DNA from 3 places in the Rhizobium sp. 01L410 genome. Region 2 is predicted to be linked to each of the others. Evidence: riboswitches for the same ligand, from Rfam matches in the RefSeq annotation. Region 2 holds a riboswitch; each other region holds the start of a gene.

Region 1 (3,269 bases), on a different contig from region 2:
GCCTCGGCAATCGCGGCATTGGCGATCATGCCGATCTTGACGGCATCGACGCGCACATCGGCGAAAACCATGCGGATTTGCTCGGCGACAAAGTCCGGAGAGACCGTCTGCACGGCGGAAACGCCGGTCGTGTTCTGCGCCGTCAGCGCCGTCAGGACGGCCATGCCGTAGGTGCCACGCGCGGAGAAAGCCTTGAGATCGGCCTGGATGCCGGCGCCGCCCGAGGGGTCGGACCCGGCGATCGAGAGAACGTTACGGATCATGAGCGTGCCTTTCTAATGCTGGCTGCGATGGCTGCGGTCGCCGCCTGCGGATCGGGCTGGCCGCAGATCGCCGAGACGACCGCAAGGCCCTCGGCGCCGGTGGCAAGCACCGGGCCGACATGCTCGGCCTTCAGCCCGCCGATCGCTACGGAGCGAACCGGGCAGGCGCGAACGAGATCGGCCAGACCTGTAAGGCCGACCGGTTGCTTATGGTCAGGCTTCGTCGCGGTGGCAAAGACCGGGCCGATTCCGGCATAATCGACGATGGCGGGATCCACCGCGGCGGCAAGCGCCGCCGTCTCGACCGACAAGCCGAGGATCATGTCCGGCCCGATCTTCCGGCGAGCTTCAATCGCGCCGAGATCGTCCTGGCCGATATGCAGTCCGTCGGCATTGAGCGCGATCGCCGCCTCGACATCGTCGTTGACAATGAGCAGCGCGTTGCTGCCCGTGAGCACATGCTGCAAAGCCCGGCCGGTTTCGATCATTTGCCGGGTGTCCGCCGTCTTGTCGCGCAGTTGCACGATGGTCGCCCCGCCGGCAACGGCGGCACGCGCGGTTTCGACAAGCCCGTATCCGGCACAGAGATCCGGATCGAGGACGAGATAGAGGGAGAGGTCGAAGGTCTTCACGCCACGCTGATCCTTGCCGCCTGATCGAGGCCCGGACCGTCGATTGCCGCGAGCGCATCAAGGAAACGCCAGGAGAAGGAGCCGGGGCCTTTCGCTTCCAGCGCCGCCTGTTCGCCGGCGACGGCAAACATTGCCAGCGCTGCGACCGTCGCATCGAAAGTCTCCTCGGGCGCAATCGCGGCAAAGGCGCCGGTCAGGCAGGTCAGCGAGCAGCCGAGCGCGGTGATCTGCGGCATGAGGGCCGAGCCGCCGGCGATCCTGACAGCACGCGTCCCATCGGTGACGAAATCGACCGAACCGGTGACCGCAACGACTGCGCCATACTGCGCGGCAATGCTGCGCGCCGCACCTTCGGCCTGCTCGACGGGGTCGCGGCTGTCGACGCCCTGGCCACGGCTTTCGCTGCCGGCAAGCGCGATGATCTCCGAAGCGTTGCCGCGGATGATCGTTGGGTTGAGGTCCAGGAGTGCGGCCGTCGTTTCGCGGCGGAAACCAGTGGCGTAGTGGGCGACCGGATCAAGAACCCAGGGCTTGCCGTTGCGGGCAGCCGCCTTCGCTGCCTGCTTCATGCCACTGACCCAGGCGGGCGACAGCGTGCCGATGTTGATCGTCAGCGCCCCTGATATCGCCGCGAACTCACCGGCTTCCTCCTCTGCATGCACCATGGCAGGCGAGGCGCCCGCCGCCAGCACGACATTGGCAGCAATGTTCATCGCGACGTAGTTGGTGATGCAGTGGACGAGTGGCGGCGCGGCGCGCAGCGCGGTCAGCAATTGTCCGGGTGATCTCGAAGTCGTCATCTTGCGTCCCTTTTGGAGCGGGGCAAGACGCGGGAGGCCGGGCAATCGCTGCGGAGGGCCTCGAGCGACTCCCTCCGCCAGCATTATCTGGTTCAGGTTCGAAGGGTACTTCTCAGCCCGCCTTTCGGCGAACGCCCCTGTCTCTCAACACAGCCGTCTTCGCAAATTATCGTCGGCTTGTCACTCCCTATCAGTTGAGCCGGGCCTCGCCGCTGACGATACGCTGCTCGCCTTCATCGAAAAGATGAACGGCATCATGAATGGGCGCAACCTTCAAGATGTCGCCGGGCGCCGCCCTGATCCGCTCGCGGAAGACGCAGCTGATCGTCTGTGTACCCAGTCTGGCGATGACGAGCGTTTCCGATCCCGTCGGCTCAACGACGACAGTGGTGATCTCGATGCCACCGGGGTCGAGCCGGAGATGTTCGGGGCGGATGCCGTAGGTTACCGCATCGCCCGGACGGCGGTCGCTTGGGAGGATGATGCCGTCTTCGGTGCGGAAACCCACATCCGTCATGCTGCCCTTGATGAAGTTCATGGCGGGCGAGCCGATGAAGCCCGCGACGAACAGATTATTGGGCCGGTCGTAGAGATCGAGCGGAGAACCGGACTGCTCGATCCGGCCGTCCTTCATGACGACGATCTTGTCGGCCATCGTCATGGCCTCGATCTGGTCGTGGGTGACGTAGATCGTCGTCGTCTGCAGCCGCTGGTGCAGTTCCTTGATCTCCGAGCGCATCTGGACGCGCAGCTTTGCATCGAGATTGGAGAGCGGTTCGTCGAACAGGAAGACGGCCGGGTCGCGGACGATTGCCCGGCCCATGGCAACACGCTGGCGCTGGCCGCCGGAGAGCTGTTTCGGATAGCGTTCGAGCAGGCTTTCGAGGCCGAGAATCTTGGCGGCATTGCCGACGCGCTTGTCGATCTCTTCGCGCGGCATGCGCTTCAGCCGCAGCGAGAAGCCCATGTTCTTGGCGACCGTCATATGCGGATAGAGCGCGTAGTTCTGGAACACCATGGCGATGTCCCGGTCCTTCGGCGCCAGTTCGTTTACGACGTGCTTGCCGATCTGGATTTCGCCGCCGGTAATGCCTTCGAGGCCTGCGATCATCCTGAGCAGCGTTGACTTCCCGCAGCCGGACGGGCCGACAAGGACGACGAACTCGCCGTCGCGGATATCGACGGAGACGCCCTTGATGGCCTTGAACGCGCCGTAGTCCTTGCGTGCATTATTGACTGAAACATGAGCCATTATCGTCCTCCCCAGGCTGCGATCAGAGCTTGTTCAAGGTGTTTCGGAGATAGCTGAGCCCAACGCGCTCACCCTCCTTGCGGGCCTCCAGGTCCTTGCCCGGCCAGCCATAGGCGGCATCCTCATGCTCGATGGAGATCGTGCCGTCGAAACCGTAGCCCACGGCCTGTCGCAGGAATTTCGTCCAGTCGAGCAGGCCGAGGCCGGGCAGCTTGTATTGCCACCAGCCCTTGCCATGATAGCCGATGGCCTGCTGTACGGCGGGATCGATCGCGGTGTCCTTGGCATGGAGGATGGCGATGCGATCCTTGACGTCCTCGAG
Region 2 (3,269 bases):
CCGGCGCGACGCTCTGGATTGCCTGACGTCCGATCAGCCGGCGCCCTGTCATCAGCTTCATCCGGGTCATGCTCTGGCCGATGCTGGAAACGCTTTCGTTCTCCAGTGACAGCGGATCAAGCTCGTGAATGCGGGCGGGTTTCTCGTTCATGCGCCGAGCATAACAGAAGGCTTGCGCGAAGGAAATATGCCTGCGTCATTCTGGTGTCATTGACATTTATATGCTTTTGTCACATAAATTGGCAATCATGATTGGAACTGTCTTCATGGATATGCAGCTTGCCTCCCAGCCGCTCGTGACGGATCCCCGCCACAGGCTTATTCTCTTCCTGTTCCTGATGACCGCGATGTTCATGGCAACGCTGGACAATCAGATCGTCTCGACGGCGCTGCCGACCATCGTCGGCGAATTCGGTCACCTCGAACGCTTCGGCTGGATCGGCTCCGCCTATCTGCTGTCGCTGAGCGCAGTCATGCCTGTCTATGGCAAGCTCGGTGACCTCTTTGGCCGCAAATACGTCATGATGACCGCAATCGCGATCTTCACCGCCGGCTCCGCCGTTTGTGGTCTCGCCGTCTCGATGAACACGCTGATCGCCGCCCGCGTGCTCCAGGGTCTCGGCGGCGGCGGCATCATGGTATCGATCTTCGCCGTCAATGCCGATCTCTTCGAGCCGCGCGAACGTGCCCGCTACCAGAGCTATTCCAGCCTGGTGCTGATGGCATCGAGCGCCATCGGCCCCGTTCTCGGCGGCATGATGAGCGATCTCTTCGGCTGGCGCTCGATCTTCCTCGTCAACGTGCCGATCGGTTTCATTGTCTTGATCGGCCTCGCGCTGATGCTGCCCTATCGCAAGCCGCACCGCCGCCCGAAGATCGATTATGCCGGCGCCCTACTGCTGGCGATGACGACGACGAGCATCGTGCTGATGGCCGATGGCAGCGAGCTGTTCGGCTCGATCCTGGCGCCGCAGAGCCTTGGGATCATCGGTATCGGCGCGCTTTGCGCCATCGCCTGGGTCTTCGTCGAGCGCCGCGCCGCCGAACCGATCGTGCCGCTATCGCTGTTCCGCAACCCGACCTTCCCGCTTCTCCTGATCATGTCGATCACCGGCGGCGGCATCGCTATCGGCATGGCCAATTACTTCGCGCTGTTCCTGCAGACGACCACGGGCCTGTCGCCCTCGCATGCCGGCCTGCTCTTCGTCATGTTGACCGGCGGCCTCGTCTGCGGCTCGCTCTTTGCCGGGCGCATGATCTCGCGCACCGGACGCTACAAGCCCTTCGCCATTGCCAGCCTCTCCTGCAGCGCGGTGGCCTTCGCGCTCCTGACCCAGGTCCATGCTGGTACGCCGCTGCCGATCATCGGCCTGCTGATGATGCTGCACGGCATCGGCATCGGCTTGTCGCAGCAGGTGCCCGTCATCGGCGTCCAGAACGCCGCTCCGGCGCGTGATGTCGGCGCCGCCACCGGTTCCGTCACGCTGTCGCGCATGGGCGGCGCCTCGATCGCCATCTCCATCTACGGCGCCATCATCGGCTCGCAGCTGGCAAAGGTCGGCGTTTCCATCCCCGGCGTTACCGATATCGAGCAGCTGACGCCGAAGATGATGGCGGCCCTCCCGGAAGCCAGCCGCCAGGCTGTCGCCGATGCCTATGCCAGCGCCTTCACGCCGCTGTTCATGACCTCCTGCGCCTTTGCTCTGATTGGATTGATTGCAGCGCTTTCGCTGAAACCGGTCCAGTTGCCGCGCCACGGCGAGACCAAGAACGCGGCCGCGGCGGCCGAAGCCGCCGAGTAGCGGCAAGGGCGCGCTGCGCCCTTGTCATAAAGCCTGCATCGCTATACATCTGCCAACGCTCTAACGGGGTGCCCTGTATCCGCAAGGATATCTGGCTGAGAGGCTTTCAAGCCAACCCGCGGAACCTGATCCGGCTAACACCGGCGGAGGGATTAGACGCGTGACACCAGGCACCGCCCTTTTCCCCATGAAACAACTTTTTTAGGAGGAGGCGCGCCATGCCCGGCCGCAAACCATTGATCGCATCATTCGTCACGGCTTTCCTTGCCGCAACCGTCACTCTGTCTCCGGCGCAGGCCGCCGACAAGACGCTGACCATTTACACCTACGAGAGCTTCACCTCGGAATGGGGCCCGGGGCCCAAGGTCAAGGAAGCCTTCGAGAAGACCTGCGCCTGCACGGTCAATTTCGTCAGCGTCGCCGATGGCGTGGCGCTTCTCTCACGCCTGAAGCTCGAAGGCGCCTCGACCAAGGCCGACATCGTTCTCGGCATCGATACCAACCTGATCACCGAAGCCAAGGACACCGGCCTGTTCGACGCCAGCGGCGTCGATACCAGCGCCCTCAAGGTGCCGGGCGACTTCAAGGACGATGTCTTCGTTCCCTATGACTACGGCCACTTCGCCATCATCTACGACACGCAGACCATCAAGAACCCGCCGAAAAGCATGCAGGAACTGGTCGATGGCGACCCATCGCAAAAGATCGTCATCGAGGATCCACGCACCTCGACACCGGGTCTCGGCCTGCTGCTCTGGGTGAAGTCCGTCTATGGCGACAAGGCGCAGGAAGCATGGGCGAAGCTCAAGAGCCGCATCCTGACAGTGACGCCTGGCTGGTCGGAGGCCTATGGCCTGTTCACCAAGGGCGAAGCGCCGATGGTGCTCTCCTACACGACCTCACCGGCCTATCACATGGTCGCCGAGAACACCGACCGCTATCAGGCCGCCGCGTTCTCCGAAGGTCACTACATCCAGATCGAAGTCGCCGGCCTTCTCAAGAACGCGCCGGATAAAGAACTCGCCCGCGACTTCCTGAAGTTCATGGTGACGCCGGGTTTCCAGGACACGATCCCGACCAACAATTGGATGATGCCTGTTGCGGCCACCTCCACGCCGCTGCCGGATGCCTTCGGCAAGCTGGTCAATCCGTCCAAGACCTTCCTGATGAGCCCGGATGACGTCGCCAAGAACCGCAAGGCGTGGATCGACGAGTGGCTTGCGGCCATGAGCATGAACTGATGCTGCAGACGGCGGCGGAGCGGCGAAATGCGCTGGCGGGCGGGGCAATCGGTCTCGCCGCCATCCTGCTTTTCATCAGCATCGCCGCCATCTCGCTTGCTGCCTCCGGCGGCAGCAATGCGTTCGCTGGCATCATCTCGGATCCCTACATTCTCCGCGTCCTTCGCTTCACGCTGCTGCAGGCGGTCCTTTCGACCTTGCTCTCCGTTCTCCTGGCTCTGCCCGT
Region 3 (3,269 bases), on a different contig from region 2:
CCGCGTTCGCCAAGCGAAGCGATCATCGACTTCAGCTGAGCCCGGTCCGCCTGGAGATCGGCGACATCGAGGACAACCGGCCTTCCCAGGAAAAAGCCTGCCGAACGCTTGGCCAGATCGTCGAGCCGGACCAGCCATTCATCGAAGGGCAGATCGGGCGTCAAAACGACCGCCAGGAACGAACGGCCTTTGATACGGATGGAGCGTGCGTCGGTTAACACGTTAGCAATCTTGGTTAATTTTTGATTGCTTCGGTGTAGCTGCTTCGTGGTTAACAAATAGTTAACGCGCGGCCCCGGCCGCAACGTTCAGTTAACGGCCGGGGACATTTGCACGGCGCCGTGGCAGGGCCGCCACAGGCCTATTTTACCTCGACGGCAAGGTCCTCGACATCGGGCGCGGTCTTAACCAAACCCATATCCTGCATGAAGGCCCCGAACCGCTGGTAGCGGCCGGTATCGAGCGCTGCGGGACGCTTGGCGAAGCGCGGCAGCGTATCGAAGAAGGCCGTGCGGTTCAGTTCGTCGTCGAGAGCAGGATAGGCCTTGACGAACAGCTTCCAGGCTTCCTCGGGGTGGTTGGTGATGAAGATCGAGGCCTGTTCGACGGCCGCGAGAAAGCGTGGCAGGCGCGGATCGGCGATCGAATCGCGATGGGTGACGAAGATCAGCTCGTCATAAGGCGGCACGCCATTTTCTTCCGGAAAGAATGCCCTGCCCTCATGCCCTTCGAGCTTCATCTGCGTCAGCTCGAAATTGCGGAAGCCGCCGACATTGGCATCGACCTTGCCGGCGATCAACGATGGCGACAGGGCGAAATTGACGTTGACCAGCTCGACGTCTTCTTTCGTGAGACCGGCGTTTTCCAGCATCCGCTTCAGCATCGCGTCTTCAAATCCGGTGACGGAAAAGCCGACCTTCTTGCCCTTCAGATCGGCAAGGCTCTTGATCGGCCCGTCGGCAAGCACGGTGACGGTGTTGAGCGGCGTCTCGACCAGCGTGCCAACGCGCACCAGCGGCAATCCGGCTTCGTGGTCGAGGTAGAGGTTGGGCTGGTAATGGATGCCGATATCAGCCTGCTTGGCGGAAATCAGCCGCGGCACCGCCGAGGGATCGGCCGGCGGGATGAGCTCCACATCCAGCCCTTGCGCGGCAAACAGGCCCTTCTGCCCGGCGATGACCAGCGGTGCGTGGTCGGGGTTGACGAACCATTCCAGCATCACCGTCAGCTTGTCGTTGGCAAGCGACGGCGAAGCGAGCGCCGCAAGGGCGAGGAGGGTGGCGGATATCAGACGCAGCATGTTTGCTCCATGATTGTGCAGTTTGAAAATCGTTCAGCGAGTGGTTGCCCACGGCGTCCAGCCGGAGGTGAGCCTGTCGACCACCACCCGGCAGATCAGCGTCATCGCCGCCAGCACCGCCATGGCGGCAAAGACCATGTCGGTCTGCATGCGCGCATTGGCCTGGACCATGACGAAGCCGAGGCCCGCCGAGGCGCCGACCCATTCGCCGATCACGGCGCCGAGCGGCGCCAGCGGGGCGGCGATCCTCAGACCTGAAACGAGTGCCGGAACGGCAAGCGGCATCCGGATGCGGACCAGCGTCTGCCAGTGGCTGGCATTTGTCAGCGATACGGCATCGAGGATATCGCGCTCGGTCCTGCGCAGCCCGTCGGCAAAAGCCGAAGCGACGGGAAAGAAGATGATGATTGTTGCCATGGCGACCTTGGAGGCCATGCCGAAGCCGAGCCAAATGACCAGGATCGGCGCCAGCACAAAGACCGGGAAGGCCTGCAGGATCAGCACCAGCGGCCAGACCAGCACCCCGGCGGCCGGAAAAGCCGACAGCACAAAGGCCGCCGCCGCGCCTGAGATCGCTCCGCAGAGGAATCCCAGCACAATTTCGAGCGCCGTCGTCAGGCTCTGCCCCAGCAGGAACAGCGGCTGCCGCACAAAGACCGAAGCGACCGCCAGCGGCGAAGGCAGGATGAAATGCGCCGGCGCAAACAGCCAGATGACCCCCTGCCAGATCGCAAGGAGCAACACCGCGCCATAGAGAGCATTGAGTGGGCGCATCGTCAGGCCTCAGTGGAAGCTGAGGGGCGTGAGCGCAGCAGAACAGACATGGCTAAGCGATCTCCAGACGGCAATGGAGATCCAGGCAAAGCGAAGACGAAGGGAGATACCGGCGGCATCTTGTTCCGTTCCTACGCCGGCATGACCCGGATCAGGTTCAAGGGTCCAGCTCAGCGCCATCTCAGCATCGTCAGATGCTCCCCTCGGAATGGGCGGGAAACTGTCGCGTTTTCAAAGGACTGTCAATGGTGGATCCGCCGCCTGCGCGGCGCGCAGGCATTTGTGATCGAAAGGGCTAGAGACTTTTGGCCCGGGGCTACCTATCTAACAGTCATGCAATTTAGGGAGACCGAATATGAAATTCGCTATTCTCACCGTTCTTGCTGCTTCGCTGGCGGGAATATCAGCCCAGGCCGCGGACCTGACACCACCGCCTGCGCCGGTCGAACCGGAGGCGATAACGCCGGTTTTCACCTGGTCTGGCCCGTATATCGGTGCCGAGGGTGGCTATAGCTGGACGACCTTCGATCCTGACGGTGCATCCAATGTCGACGCCAACGGCGGGATCCTGGGCGGCTTTGCCGGCTACAACTACCAGTTCGACAATAACTGGGTAATCGGCGTCGAAGGCGATGTCCTCCATAACTGGAACGAAGAGGACACGGCCTTTGGCTCCGTCGAGACGACATGGCAGGGTTCGGTCCGCGCCCGCGTCGGATATGCCTTCGACAACGCCCTGCTCTACGGAACGGCCGGCTGGGCGATCGCCCGGGCAGAAGGTCATCCGACCGGGGCTTCAGATGTTTCCGACACGCTGAACGGCTGGACGATCGGCGCCGGTATCGACTACGCCTTCACCCAGAATATCTTTGCCCGCGGCGAATATCGCTATACCGACTACGGCAGCGGCAACTTCGGCGGTGCGGCGGGCGGTGATTTCGATCTGAACCAGAACACGATCATGATCGGCGTCGGCGTCAAGTTCTGAGTGAACGGGATCAATGTGCGAGCGTGGGCGCGCACGCTTTAACCGGCGTGGCGCGTGGATAGATCATGGCTGAAAATCACGCTTGCCTGCCCCAACATCGCCGTGGAAAACCGGAACACCGTGTTGCACTAAATTAGGACTTCGACAAAAGTCATTCCTCATGATGAGGAATGCTCACAATGCTGTCGGGTCTCGGGACGATCACCA

What was found. Region 2 has a riboswitch for thiamine pyrophosphate ahead of thiB (thiamine ABC transporter substrate binding subunit). Riboswitches for the same ligand answer to the same signal wherever they lie in the genome.
Region 1: it holds a riboswitch for thiamine pyrophosphate, as region 2 does, so the genes downstream of both, thiM (hydroxyethylthiazole kinase) here and thiB (thiamine ABC transporter substrate binding subunit) in region 2, are expected to answer to the same signal.
Region 3: it holds a riboswitch for thiamine pyrophosphate, as region 2 does, so the genes downstream of both, AC1DV9_RS01720 (ABC transporter permease) here and thiB (thiamine ABC transporter substrate binding subunit) in region 2, are expected to answer to the same signal.

What each region holds. Positions count from the first base shown of each region.
Region 1 is NZ_JBFTST010000001.1:128,047-131,315, reverse strand. Features, by position in the region: gene thiD (bifunctional hydroxymethylpyrimidine kinase/phosphomethylpyrimidine kinase) at 1-263, opposite strand, end outside; gene thiE (thiamine phosphate synthase) at 260-895, opposite strand; gene thiM (hydroxyethylthiazole kinase) at 892-1,695, opposite strand; TPP riboswitch at 1,748-1,844, opposite strand; gene AC1DV9_RS00565 (ABC transporter ATP-binding protein) at 1,886-2,947, opposite strand; gene AC1DV9_RS00560 (sugar phosphate isomerase/epimerase family protein) at 2,970-3,269, opposite strand, start outside.
Region 2 is NZ_JBFTST010000004.1:197,840-201,108, reverse strand. Features, by position in the region: gene AC1DV9_RS10660 (MarR family winged helix-turn-helix transcriptional regulator) at 1-151, opposite strand, end outside; gene AC1DV9_RS10655 (MDR family MFS transporter) at 267-1,802, shown strand; TPP riboswitch at 1,857-1,971, shown strand; gene thiB (thiamine ABC transporter substrate binding subunit) at 2,021-3,043, shown strand; gene thiP (thiamine/thiamine pyrophosphate ABC transporter permease ThiP) at 3,043-3,269, shown strand, end outside.
Region 3 is NZ_JBFTST010000001.1:370,489-373,757, forward strand. Features, by position in the region: gene minC (septum site-determining protein MinC) at 1-230, opposite strand, end outside; gene AC1DV9_RS01715 (ABC transporter substrate-binding protein) at 362-1,300, opposite strand; gene AC1DV9_RS01720 (ABC transporter permease) at 1,334-2,074, opposite strand; TPP riboswitch at 2,186-2,288, opposite strand; gene AC1DV9_RS01725 (outer membrane protein) at 2,430-3,062, shown strand; gene AC1DV9_RS01730 (hypothetical protein) at 3,242-3,269, shown strand, end outside.